DNA from 3 places in the Herbaspirillum sp. WGmk3 genome. Region 1 is predicted to be linked to each of the others. Evidence: predicted binding sites of a transcription regulator. Region 1 holds the regulator's gene; each other region holds the start of a gene.

Region 1 (4,260 bases):
TGGTAGAAGCCGGGCAGGGGCGGGAAGATCACGCCGCCCATTTCGGTGACGGATGTCATGTTGCGCAGATGGGCCAGATTGAACGGAGTCTCGCGCACCATCAGCACCAGCCGGCGGCGTTCTTTCAGGACCACATCCGCAGCGCGGGTGATGAGATTGTCGGACAGTCCATGCGCTACGGCGGCCAGGGTCTTCATCGAACAGGGCGCCACCACCATGCCGGTAGAGGCGAACGAGCCGCTGGCGATGCAGGCGCCGACATCGCGCACGTTGTGCACCACATCGGCCAGCGCTTCCACATCCTTGCGCCGCATGTCCAGTTCCTGATGCAGATTGAGCACGCCAGCTTCGGACACCATCAGGTGCGTTTCCACCTGGCCATGCTTGCGCAGATGCTCCAGCAGCCGCACGCCATAGATGGCACCGGTGGCACCGGTGATCGCAACGATCAGGCGCTGGCGCGGCTGGCTGGAAGAACTGCTCATGAGTCAGTCAGGCAAGTAAAACTCAGCCCTTGATCAGGGTCTGCAGTTCGCCGGACTCGTACATCTCGGTCATGATGTCGGAGCCGCCGACGAATTCACCCTTCACGTACAGCTGGGGAATGGTCGGCCAGTTCGAGTATTCCTTGATGCCCTGGCGCACGTCCGGGCTTTCCAGCACGTTGACGGTGACGATGTTCTCGGCACCGCTGGCCTTCAGCAGCTGGATGGCCTTGCCGGAAAAGCCGCATTGGGGGAACTGTGCAGTGCCCTTCATGAACAGCACCACGGGGTTTTGGGTCACGGTTTCTTTGATCCAGGATTGGACGTCGCTCATGGCTGTGCCTTTAAAAATGGGATTGCCCGACATTATAGGGAAAAGCCGGCGGGCGCGTTGAAATCGCCTGCATGCTGGTGGCCTGTCTGAACGGGCAAAAAATTGCATCGAGGAAATGATTTATATCGTATGCAAATTCTTGTGTTGAAGATGAGGGTGCCGTGAAGACATTCAAGCCGTCCCTTGCATCATCGTCAGCAGCGGCGGTGGAAAAGTTGCTTTACGCAATGATTTATATCTTTTCCACAGGCTTGGCCAGTTCGGCGGCCACAAATGAAAAAGGGCGCTTGCGCGCCCCTTCCTCATGAAATTCGGCTGGCTTTCTCAGCAGCCTTGCGGCTGCGAGGTGGCTTGCCGAGGGTGTCCTGGCTTATGCCGCTCCGGCCACCGCATCCTCCGGCGTTTCGTCCGGCAGGCGCTTGGCCATGGAGTGATGCTCCTGCAACTTGTCCTTGTGCTTGATGACCTGGCGATCGAGCTTGTCGATCAGCGTGTCAATGGCAGCGTAGAGGTCGTGTGCGATGCTTTCCGCATGTAGATCCTTCCCCTTGATGTGGACGTTGATTTCCGCTTTTTGGCGCTTTTCCTTTTCTGTGAGTTTATCTACGCTCAGGATCACGCTGACGTCGATCACGTTGTCGAAATGGCGCTTGATACGCGAGAGCTTGCTTTGCACGTATTCCCGGATGGCGGGGGTCAGTTCGAGGTGGTGTCCACTGATGGTCAGATTCATACAAGACTCCTATCGTGAAGTCACTGGAGGTTCGTGCAATCGATCCTGCTGCAGCTGTACCACGGGCACGGTCTTCGTGTCAGATGGCGCGGGCATCAGTCGGATGCTTGCCTGAACACAGCAACGGTACTGCAGAAAAACTGAGGAAAAACTCAGAGGGACTTGCGGAGATTGACCGGCGGAATCTTCAACACTTCGCGGTATTTGGCGACTGTGCGTCGCGCGACCACCATGCCTTGTTCTGCCAGCATATCCGCAATCTTGCTATCGGATAATGGGGTCTGCGGGTTCTCGGCTCCTATCAACTGTTTGATCAGCGCCCGTATCGCGGTGGAGGAAGCTTCACCTCCGGTTTCAGTCGCGACATGGCTACCGAAGAAGTATTTCAACTCAAACATTCCATGCGGAGTGAGCATGTATTTCTGAGTCGTCACGCGAGAGATGGTGCTCTCGTGTAGACCCAGTGTATCAGCAATTTCACGCAGCACAAGGGGGCGCATGGCCACTGCCCCATGTGAAAAGAAGTTTCTTTGACGTTCCACAATAGCCTGCGCGACGCGCAAAATTGTATCGAAACGTTGCCGCATGTTCTTGATGAGCCACTTGGCTTCCTGCAACTGCGACGACAGCGAACCTTCTCCCTTGGCTTGCTTCAATGCACTGGCATACATCGCATTGACGCGCAGCTTGGGCATGACCTCATGGTTGAGCATGACCTGCCAGCCGTTCTTTGTCTGCTTGACAATCACGTCCGGCACCACATAGTCCGAGGCATCACGCGCGAATTCCGCACCCGGATGCGGACGGCACTGGCGGATCACGGCCTGCGCTTCGCGCAGGTCTTCGTCATCGCAATCCAGGGCCTTCTTGATCTTGTTGAAATCGCGCTGGGCAAACAGCGGCAGGTAATCCTCCACGATCCTCAGCGCCAGCTTGCGCGTGACAAAGGGGATCTTGGGCAGGCGGCGGATCTGCAGGGCCAGGCATTCGCCGGCACTGCGCGCACCGACACCCGCCGGGTCCAGGCTCTGCAGCAGCTTGAGCGAAATCGACAGCTCTTCCATGTCGATGCCCAGCTCTTCGGGCAGGCGTGCGTGGATGTCTTCCAGCGGCTCTTCCAGATAGCCGCTCTCGTCCAGCGCATCGGTGAGCAGTTCCAGCAGCGCACGATCACGCAGGGTGCGTGCGGTCACGCGGATCTGTTCCAGCAGGTGTTCGCGCAGGGTCAGTTCGTGCGCTTCGAGTTGCGGACGGGCATCGTCATCGTCTGGCGACTTGCCGCTGCGCGCGACGTCGTCGAAGCTCCAGTCGGCATCCCCCGTGACACCGGCTTCCGGCGTGTTGTCCTGGTAGTCGAAGCTGGAATCGCCATCGCTGGCGGCCGGGGCCGCTTCGCCGCTGCCTTCGTGACTGGTTTCGGCAACGCCGCTGGAGGGCGAATTGGAGACCGCGCCATCGGCCAGCAGACGTACCGAATTGTCGAGCGCGTCGTCGAGGCGTTCCAGCAGGGGATTGTCGGAGAGGATCTGTTCCAGTTCCTGGTGCAGTTCCAGCGTCGACAGTTGCAACAGTCTGATCGACTGCTGCAGTTGCGGCGTCAATGCGAGGTGCTGCGAGGTACGTAACTGGAGCGACTGTTTCATCTGTCTTTCTGAAAGCGGCGTGGCCCGCTGGTTGCTCTGCCGGTCGTTGCGTATTGCGTATTGCTTGTTGCGTATTACGTGATGTGCACTCTGTATTTCTTCAAGCGTATCGGGCAAGCCGACTGCACCGCTTACATGCGGAAATGCTCGCCCAGATACACGCGGCGCACCGACTCGTTGGCGATGATCTCTTCCGGATTGCCGCTGGCCAGCACCGTGCCCTGGTTGATGATGTAGGCGCGATCACAGATGCCCAGCGTTTCGCGCACGTTGTGGTCGGTGATCAGCACGCCGATGCCGCGTTCCTTCAGGAAGCGCACGATGCGCTGGATCTCGATCACGGCAATCGGGTCGATACCGGCGAACGGTTCATCCAGCAGCACGAAGCGCGGATCGGTGGCCAGTGCGCGGGCGATCTCGACGCGCCGGCGTTCACCGCCCGAGAGCGACAGCGCCTGGCTTTCGCGCAGCTTCTCGATCTGCAGTTCGTGCAGCAGGTTGTTGAGGCGGCCTTCGATTTCATCGCGCGAGAGCGGCTTGCCCTCTTCCTGGCGCAGTTCCAGCACGGCGCGGATATTGTCTTCCACCGTCAGCTTGCGGAATACCGAGGCTTCCTGCGGCAGGTAGGACAAGCCCATGGTGGCACGCTTGTGGATCGGCATGCGCGAAATGGACGCGCCATCGAGGTCGATCTCGCCACCATCGGAGGGCACCAGCCCCACGATCATGTAGAACGAAGTGGTCTTGCCGGCACCATTCGGGCCGAGCAGGCCGACCACCTCGCCGCTGCGCAATTCCATCGAGACATCGCGCACCACCTGGCGCGCGCCATAACTTTTCTTCAGGCCGCGAACGACCAGCGAGCTGGCTACCATTGTCACTGGTCCTTTCCGCTGTCGCGACGCGTTGCAGGCTGCGCAGCGTTGTTCTTGCCCGCGGGCTGGGCCGGCGCGGTGCTGCCTGCCGGCGGCGGATTCTTGGGCTGGATCACCGCAGTGATGCGGCCTGCGCCCGGCTTGCTCTCGCCGGTGGCGGTGTTGTTCACGGAATAGAATTCGGCGCGGC
Region 2 (4,260 bases), on a different contig from region 1:
CGGTAGTTCTTGGCGAACACCGGGGCATTGATCAGGAAGGCGTCCAGCGCGTAATCGTTGCGGGTCGTGTGGATCTTGGCGTCGAAGATGCTGAAGCTTTTTTCGTCGAAATAGCTGCAGATGCGCGCAAACAGGTCAGGGCGGTCGGGCGTGTAGACCGCCACCTGAACGCCTTCGCCAATGGGCGCCAGGCGGCAGCGCACCAGCGGTACGCCGGTATCGACCTTGTCGTAGAAGCAGCGCGTCTGCCAGGCGATGTCGGAGGCGTCGTGGCGCAGGAAGTAGGCCACGTCCAGCTGCTTCCACAGCGCTTCGTGGGCGTCGGCCGGCAGGCCGTACAGGCGCAGGGTCTTGATGGCTTCCTGCTGGGTATTCTTCAGTTCGCGGTCGGCCGAGGGCGCTTCGCCGCCCAGCACGCGCAGGGTCATGCGGTACAGGTCTTCCAGCAGCTTGCCCTTCCAGGCGTTCCAGACCTTGGGGCTGGTGCCGCGGATGTCGGCCACCGTCAGCAGGTAGAGCGCGGTCAGGTGCCGCTCGTCCTTGACCAGCTGGGCGAAGGCGGTGATGACGTCGGGGTCCGACATGTCCTGCTTCTGGGCCACGTGCGACATGGCCAGATGCTGCTCCACCAGGAACACGATCAGCTCGGTATTGTCCGGCGAGATGCCGTGCTGCTCGCAGAAGGCGCGCGCATCGTCCATGCCCAGCTTGGAGTGGTCGCCGCCCCGGCCCTTGGCGATGTCGTGGAACAGCGCCGCGATGTACAGCACCCAGGGCTGGCCGAAGTTGGCCATGAGCTGGCTGCAGAAGGGATATTCATGCGCATGTTCGCTCATCGTGAAGCGGCGCACGTTGCGCACCACCATCAGGATGTGCTGGTCCACCGTGTAGACATGGAACAGGTCATGCTGCATCTGGCCGACGATCTGGCGGAAGTTCGGCAGGTAGCGTCCCAGCACGCTGGTGCTGTTCATCCCGCGCAGGGCGTGGGTGATACCGCGCTTGCTCTGGATGATCTGCATGAACAGACGGTGATTTTCCGGATTGGCGCGGAAGGCATTGTCGATCTTGAAGCGCGCATGCCATAGCGCACGCAGGGTGCGCGCCGACATGTCCTTCAGTTCCGGATGCTCGGAAAGCACCAGGAAGACTTCCAGCATGGCCGAAGGCGTCTCTTCGAAGACCCTGTCATGGGCGATGTCGACGAAGCCGTTGACCTCGTTGAAGCGCTCGTTGAGCGGGCGCGGAACCGCCTGCTGCGGGAACAGATGGGCTTCGATGTTCTGCAGCAGGATGGTGTTGAGCTGCGTGACCGCCTTGGCTGCCCAGTAATAGCGCTGCATCAGGTATTCGCTGGCGCGGCGGGTATCGGTGGTCTTGAAGCCGAAGGTCTCGGCGAGCTGGGTCTGGATGTCGAAGACCAGCCGGTCTTCGCGGCGGTCGGTCAGGATGTGCAGGCGGATGCGAATGTCCTTGAAGGCGCGTTCCTTCTGGCGCAGCTGGCGCGCCTCGGTGGAGGTCAGCATGCCGTGTTCGGCCAGCTCGCCCCAGGAGTTGCCCAGGCCCGCCGCCTTGGCCACCCACAGGATCACCTGCAGGTCGCGCAGGCCGCCGGGGCTTTCCTTGCAGTTGGGTTCGAGGCTGTAGGGCGTATCTTCATATTTGATGTGGCGCTGGCGCATTTCCAGGGTCTTGGCCTGGAAGAAGGCCAGCGGCTCCAGCGCCGCATGGTAGCGCTCCTGCAATTTCTTGAAGAGGGCGCGGTTGCCGGTCACCAGGCGTGCTTCCAGGAGGCTGGTCTGCACCGTGATGTCGGCGGCCGATTCATCCAGGCATTCGTCGATGGTGCGGATGCTGTGGCCGATTTCCAGGCCGATGTCCCAGAACAGCTGCACCAGGGATTCCAGCTTTTCCTTCTTGGCGGCATCCGGGGCCTGGTCCAGCAGGATCAGCACATCCACATCCGAATGCGGGAACAGCTCGCCCCGGCCATAGCCGCCCACGGCCACCAGGGCGGCATTGCCGGACATGCCCAGTTCTTCCCAGGCAGTGGTGAGGGCTTCGTCCACGTTGCGGCGCAACTGGGCCAGCAACTGCTCGGTCTTGTGGTTGGACTGGAACACCTCGATGGCTTGCTGGCGCGCGGCCTTGAGCTGTTTCTTGAGCGTGATGGCGAGTGTGGGCATCGTGGTCGGCAATTAAGGCAAGCAGGGCGGCGGGGCGGCGCCTATATGAACAAAGCCGCATCCCCATGCGGCTTTGCGCTCGAAGCAGGTTTCGTGCCGGAAACTGTGTGCAGGGTGGAGGGGCACATGGTTCCGGCCGCCAGGGTCACGCCGGGGTGGCGACCTGGTTCTGGATGAAGGCCGGCGGTGCCGGCATGCCGGGCGACACCGTCAGCACTTCGAAGCCGGTCTCGGTGACCAGCACGGTGTGTTCCCATTGGGCTGACAGGCTGCGGTCCTTGGTCTTGATGGTCCAGCCGTCGCCCATTTCGCGGATCTCGCGGCGGCCGGCGTTGATCATCGGTTCCACGGTGAAGATCATGCCGGCTTCCAGCTTCTCCAGCGTACCGGGGCGGCCGTAGTGCAGGACTTGCGGTTCTTCATGGAAGACCTTGCCGATGCCGTGGCCGCAGAACTCGCGCACCACGCTGTAGCCGGCCTTTTCGGCGTGCTGCTGGATGACGTGGCCGATGTCGCCCAAATGTGCGCCCGGCTTGATCTTGGAGATGCCCAGCCACATGCATTCATAGGTGATCTCGGTCAGGCGGCGTGCCAGGATGGACGGCTCGCCCAGGAAGAACATGCGGCTGGTGTCGCCGTGGTAGCCATTCTTGATGATGGTGACGTCGATGTTGAGCACGTCGCCGTTCTTCATCACCTTGTCGCCGGGGATGCCGTGGCAGATCACGTCATTCAGGGAGGTGCAGATGGCCTTGGGGTAGGGCGTGTAGCCTGGCGGGCAGTAGTTCAGCGGGGCCGGGATGCTGCCTTGCACGTTGGTCATGTACTCGTGGCAGAGGCGGTCGATCTCGCCGGTGGTCACGCCCGGCTTCACGAAGGGGGTGATGTAGTCCAGCACCTCGGCGGCCAGGCGGCCGGCCACGCGCATGCCTTCGATGTCTTCGGCGGTCTTGATGGTGATGTTGCCCATGATGAATCGCAATTCGCTAGAAAATCGTCAAGACGGGATTATAGACGACGGGGGTGCTTTCTGTTTTGCCGGCTCCGGCCGACAAGCCGGGGACGGCGTTTGGCTGCGTTCCTTATCTTCATGTGCTACTTGAACAAAAGTGATGGGTCGAGTAGAATGCCGGGCTGATCTGAAAACCACAGGTCAGTTGTCGAATGCGGTGTGCGGAATGATTCTTCATGTCTGTTTGGCAATAAGTGTCGTAAATTATCTTTTGAAACGCGAATCCGTTCGCTAAAAGGGTGTCCGGCTGCATGAGCCGGATGACCGAGCGGATTCCAGACCTAACCCTGGAGAAATTCATGTCCGTTACCATGCGCGAAATGCTGGAAGCCGGTGTCCACTTCGGTCACCAAACCCGCTTCTGGAACCCCAAGATGGCCCCCTTCATTTTCGGTCATCGCAACAAGATTCACATCGTCAACCTGGAAAAGACCCTGGGCATGTACCAGGAAGCCGTCAAGTACGTGCGCCAGCTGTCGGCCAACCGTGGCACCATCCTGTTCGTTGGTACCAAGCGTCAAGCCCGCGACATCCTGTCCGCTGAAGCGCAACGCGCTGGCGTGCCCTACGTTGACCAGCGCTGGCTGGGCGGCATGCTGACCAACTTCAAGACCATCAAGACCTCGATCAAGCGCCTGAAGGACATGGAAGCTGCCATCGAAGACGGTTCGGTCGAGAAGCTGTCGAAGAAGGAAGCCCTGCTGTTCACCCGTGAACAGGAAAAGCTGCAAAAGGCCATCGGCGGCATCAAGGACATGGGCGGCATTCCTGACGCCATCTTCGTCATCGACGTCGGCTACCACAAGGGCGCCATCACCGAAGCCGCCAAGCTGGGCATTCCGGTCATCGGCGTGGTCGATACCAACCACTCGCCCGAAGGCGTCACCTACGTGATCCCGGGTAACGACGACTCCGCCAAGGCGATCGCTCTGTACGCTCGCGGTATGGCTGACGCCGTGCTGGAAGGCCGCGCCAACGCCGTCAACGACGTCGTCGAAGCAGTCAAGGGCGATGAATTCGTCGAGGTCGAGCAGGCTTGATTCTGCTCTTCCGGTAGTACGG
Region 3 (4,260 bases), on a different contig from region 1:
ATCACGATGTGGCCGGACTCCATCGGCTGGCGCAGCACATCCAGCACGCTGCGGGGATATTCGGCGATCTCATCCAGGAACAGGACCCCATGATGCGCCAGCGAGATTTCACCCGGCCTGGGCGAACTGCCACCGCCGACCAGTGCCACGGCGGAGGCGGTGTGGTGCGGCGCCCGATAAGGCCGCTGCCGCCAGCGTGCGATGTCGAAACTGCCGCTCAAGGATTGCACCGCGGCGGATTCCAGCGCTTCGTCCTGCGTCATCGGCGGCAGGATCCCGGGAAAGCGGGTCGCCAGCATCGACTTGCCGGCACCGGGCGGGCCAACCAGCAGCAGGCTGTGCTGGCCCGCCGCGGCCACTTCCATGGCGCGCCGCGCCTGCAATTGCCCCTTGATATCGCTGAAATCCGGATAGGCCGCCCGCTTGCCGACCGGCTGCGGCTGGTGCCGCTGCAGCCGGGCGGCGGGATCGCGCGTGCTGAAGTGGGTGCAGACCTCCAGCAAGGAGGTCGCCGGGAGGATTTGCGCCTCGGGCAGCAGTGCGGCTTCGTCGGCATTGGCGGCCGGCAGGATGAAGCTGCGCCGGTGGCCATCCTGCTGCTGCTCGCGCTGCATGGCGCAGGTCATGGCCAGCGCGCCGCGAATGGGCAGCAGCTGGCCCGACAGCGACAGTTCGCCGGCATATTCGTGGTCGTCCAGACGATCCGCAGGCATCTGTTCGGAGGCGGCCAGGATGCCCAGGGCGATGGGCAGGTCGAAGCGCCCGGAGTCCTTGGGCAGGTCGGCGGGGGCCAGGTTGACGGTAATGCGGCGGGCGGGGAATTCAAACCGGGCGTTTTGCAGCGCCGCCCGGACGCGGTCCTTGGCTTCCTTCACCTCGGCCTCGGGGAGTCCGACGATGGTGAAGGCCGGCAAGCCATTGGCCAGATGCACCTCGACCGTCACCGGCGGGGCGCTCATGCCGGCCAGGGCGCGGCTGCGCAAGACTGCCAGGCTCATCGCGATGAACCCGGCAGCTGGTCAGCAGAAAGAAGGGAAGGGGGAGGGAAAGAGAAAAGTGTCCGGGCCAGGGTCATGGATTCTGTTTTTGCTGAGCCTCAAGCTCGGCAACACGCGCTTCCAGCGCCTCCAGGCGGGCACGGGTCTTGGCCAGTACCTGGGCCTGGACGTCGAATTCCTCGCGCGTGACCAGGTCCAGCTTGGCAAAACCCTGACTCAGCATGGCCTTGACGTTCTTCTCGATGTCCTTGGCCGGAGAGTTCTCGATCGCCTTGTTGATCTTGGATTGCAGGTCTTCAAAAAATGGGGGCTTGTCCATGTCGGATCTCCTTGGCAGATAGCTGTACTGCAAGTTTAGCGGTTTCCCGCCCATCCTCCTACCGGGATGTCCCGCTGAGACCGCATTTTTGCCAACAGGTGCCGGCCAGCGCTTCAAAACGGGCAGAAAACGCGCTGAAATGCAGTGAATTTTCCTGCAGGAAATGCTCCGACTTGGTGATCTTTGCTTCGCCCGCCACCCGCGCACCAAAATGTGTTCGCCGCGTTTGATGCAGGATTGATAAAAAACCATCAATATCGCACCAGCAGCGTGCATTTGGGTGGCGCATGCACTATTTTGAAGCTGATCTCGAAAAAAATCGTTGCAAATCTCTGGTTTCACGCAAAAAGACAAGTCTGCCTTGCCGAACGGACATGGCACGGCTCCTGCTAATGAGTCTGAGCAAAGACAAAAAAACCGACTTTATTGTTAAAACATAAACCAGAGGGAAAGTCATGAAGAAACTGATTCTTGCAACAGCCATCGCCGCATCCTTCGTTTCTACCGTGGCCCGCGCAGAAGACGCCAAGCCGGACAATGAACTGAGCTTCAACGCTGCCGTGGTGAGCGACTACCGCTATCGTGGCCTGACCCAGACCCGCTTTGATCCGGCCCTGCAGGTTGGCGCTGACTACACGCACAACCCGACCGGCCTCTACGCCGGGACCTGGCTGACCAACATCAAGTGGATCAAGGACGCGGGCACCCTGACCGGTACCGACACCAAGGGTGACGTCGAGTGGGACATCTACGGCGGCAAGCGCGGCGACATCGGCGGCGGCTTCACCTATGACGTCGGCGGCCTGTACTACTACTACCCGGGCAACACCCTGGCCAACAGCGGTGCCAAGAACGCCAACACCTTCGAACTGTATGGCCAGGTCGGCTACGGTCCGGCTTACTTCAAGTATTCGCAATCGCTGACCAACCTGTTCGGCGCCGTCAACAGCAAGTACAGCCAGTACTTCGACCTGGGTGCCAACATCGAGACCTACTACGGCGTGATGCTGGGTCTGCACGTCGGTCACCAGAGCGTGCGCGGCAACCCCAACGACTTCAGCTACACCGACTGGAAGATCGGCCTGTCCAAGACCTTCGACGAGGCAGCCGGCATCACCCTGGGCCTGGCCTACGTCGGTACCGACCTGAAGGACGGCGTGACCACCACCCCGGCATCGGATGGCGCCAAGAACGTCGGCAAGAACGGCTTCGTCTTCTCCATCAGCAAAACTTTCTAACAAGAGGTTCGTATGAAACTGATCACTGCGATCATCAAACCGTTCAAGCTGGATGAGGTGCGTGAAGCCCTCTCGGCCATCGGTGTGCAAGGCATCACCGTGACTGAAGTCAAGGGCTTCGGTCGTCAGAAAGGCCATACCGAGCTGTATCGCGGTGCCGAGTATGTGGTGGATTTCCTGCCCAAGACCAAGATCGAGGCCGCCGTGGACGACGCCATCGTCGAACGCGCCCTGGAAGCCATCGAGACCGCCGCCCGCACCGGCAAGATCGGCGACGGCAAGATCTTCGTCCAGGACTTGCTGGACGTGATCCGTATCCGTACCGGCGAGACCGGTAAAGACGCTCTGTAAAAAAGGGGAATTCTAATGAGCATGAAGAAAATGTTTTCCGGCGCGCTCGCCATTGGCGCGCTGTTGTTGGCGGTAGGTTTTACCGCTCCGGCCCAGGCGCAGGACGCGCCCAAGCCTGAAGCTGCAGCGGCCACCGCCGCTGCCCCGGCCGCTGCCGCTCCGGCTGCGCCCAAGGCTGAAGCAGCTGCCCCGGCTGCCGCTGCCCCTGCAGCGCCGGCCGCAGCCGCTGCTGCTCCGGCTCCGGTCCCCAACAAGGGCGACACCGCCTGGATGCTGGTGTGTACCGCTTTCGTCATCCTGATGACCCTGCCGGGCCTGGGCCTGTTCTACGGCGGCCTGGTGCGCAGCAAGAACATGCTGTCGGTGCTGATGCAGTGCTTCATGATCTTCTCGTTGATCTACATCCTGTGGTTCGTCTACGGCTACAGTATCGCGTTCACCGAGGGCAGCGCCTTCTTCGGCGGCTTTGATCGCCTGTTCCTGCACGGCCTGACCGGTGACTCCAACACCGCTACCTTCAGCAAGGGCGTGGTCATTCCGGAACTGGTCTTCGTCGCCTTCCAGGGTGCGTTTGCCGCCATCACCGTGGCGCTGATCATCGGTGCCTTCGCCGAGCGCGTGAAGTTCTCCGCCGTGATCCTGTTCTCGATCCTGTGGTTCACCTTCTCCTACCTGCCGATGGCCCACATGGTCTGGTTCTGGCCGGGTCCGGACGCCTTCACCGATACCGCCGCCGCTGAAAAGGCGACCGCCATCTCGGGCTGGCTGTTCCAGAAGGGCGCGCTGGATTACGCTGGTGGCACCGTGGTGCACATCAATGCCGCCATCGCCGGCCTGGTGGGTTCCTACGTGATCGGCAAGCGTATCGGTTTCGGCAAGGAAGCCTTCAAGCCGCATAGCCTGACCCTGACCATGGTCGGTGCCTCGCTGCTGTGGTTCGGCTGGTTCGGCTTCAACGCCGGCTCCGGTCTGGAAGCCAACGGCACTGCTGCCCTGGCCTTCGTCAACACCATCCTGGCCACTGCTGCCGCGGTCCTGTCCTGGAGCTTCGGCGAATGGATCGGCAAGGGCAAGCCCTCCATGCTGGGTGCTGCTTCGGGTGCCGTCGCCGGTCTGGTGGCGATCACCCCGGCGGCCGGCTTCGTGGGCGTCATCGGTGCCGTGGTCATGGGCCTGCTGGCCGGCCTGCTGTGCCTGTGGGGCGTGAGCGGCCTGAAGAAGATCCTGGGTTCGGACGATGCACTTGACGTCTTCGGCGTGCACGGCGTGGGCGGCATCCTGGGCGCCATCCTGACCGGCGTGTTCGCAGCGCCCAGCCTGGGCGGCACCGGCATCTACGACTACGTGGCCAACG

The links. The regulator sigma-54, encoded in region 1, starts transcription at its own class of promoters, with help from an activator protein. The targets are predictions, from matches to a motif close to TGGCANGNAANCTGCTTT.
Region 2: MKD49_RS09255 ([protein-PII] uridylyltransferase) is a predicted target of sigma-54. The motif match lies at 2,268-2,285, and genes of this name have one in related genera.
Region 3: MKD49_RS23665 (TorF family putative porin) is a predicted target of sigma-54. The motif match lies at 1,693-1,710, and genes of this name have one in related genera.

Annotation. Positions count from the first base shown of each region.
Region 1 covers NZ_JAKYWT010000008.1:17,471-21,730, forward strand. Annotated here, with positions in the region: gene MKD49_RS24210 (UbiX family flavin prenyltransferase) at 1-485, opposite strand, end outside; gene grxD (Grx4 family monothiol glutaredoxin) at 508-819, opposite strand; gene MKD49_RS24220 (hypothetical protein) at 981-1,127, shown strand; gene hpf (ribosome hibernation-promoting factor, HPF/YfiA family) at 1,190-1,552, opposite strand; gene MKD49_RS24230 (RNA polymerase factor sigma-54) at 1,705-3,195, opposite strand; gene lptB (LPS export ABC transporter ATP-binding protein) at 3,327-4,070, opposite strand; gene lptA (lipopolysaccharide transport periplasmic protein LptA) at 4,073-4,260, opposite strand, start outside.
Region 2 covers NZ_JAKYWT010000002.1:746,268-750,527, reverse strand. Annotated here, with positions in the region: gene MKD49_RS09255 ([protein-PII] uridylyltransferase) at 1-2,186, opposite strand, end outside; gene map (type I methionyl aminopeptidase) at 2,332-3,156, opposite strand; gene rpsB (30S ribosomal protein S2) at 3,498-4,238, shown strand.
Region 3 covers NZ_JAKYWT010000007.1:185,479-189,738, forward strand. Annotated here, with positions in the region: gene MKD49_RS23650 (YifB family Mg chelatase-like AAA ATPase) at 1-998, opposite strand, end outside; gene MKD49_RS23655 (accessory factor UbiK family protein) at 1,072-1,317, opposite strand; gene MKD49_RS23660 (hypothetical protein) at 1,376-1,606, opposite strand; gene MKD49_RS23665 (TorF family putative porin) at 1,773-2,555, shown strand; gene MKD49_RS23670 (P-II family nitrogen regulator) at 2,568-2,906, shown strand; gene MKD49_RS23675 (ammonium transporter) at 2,922-4,260, shown strand, end outside.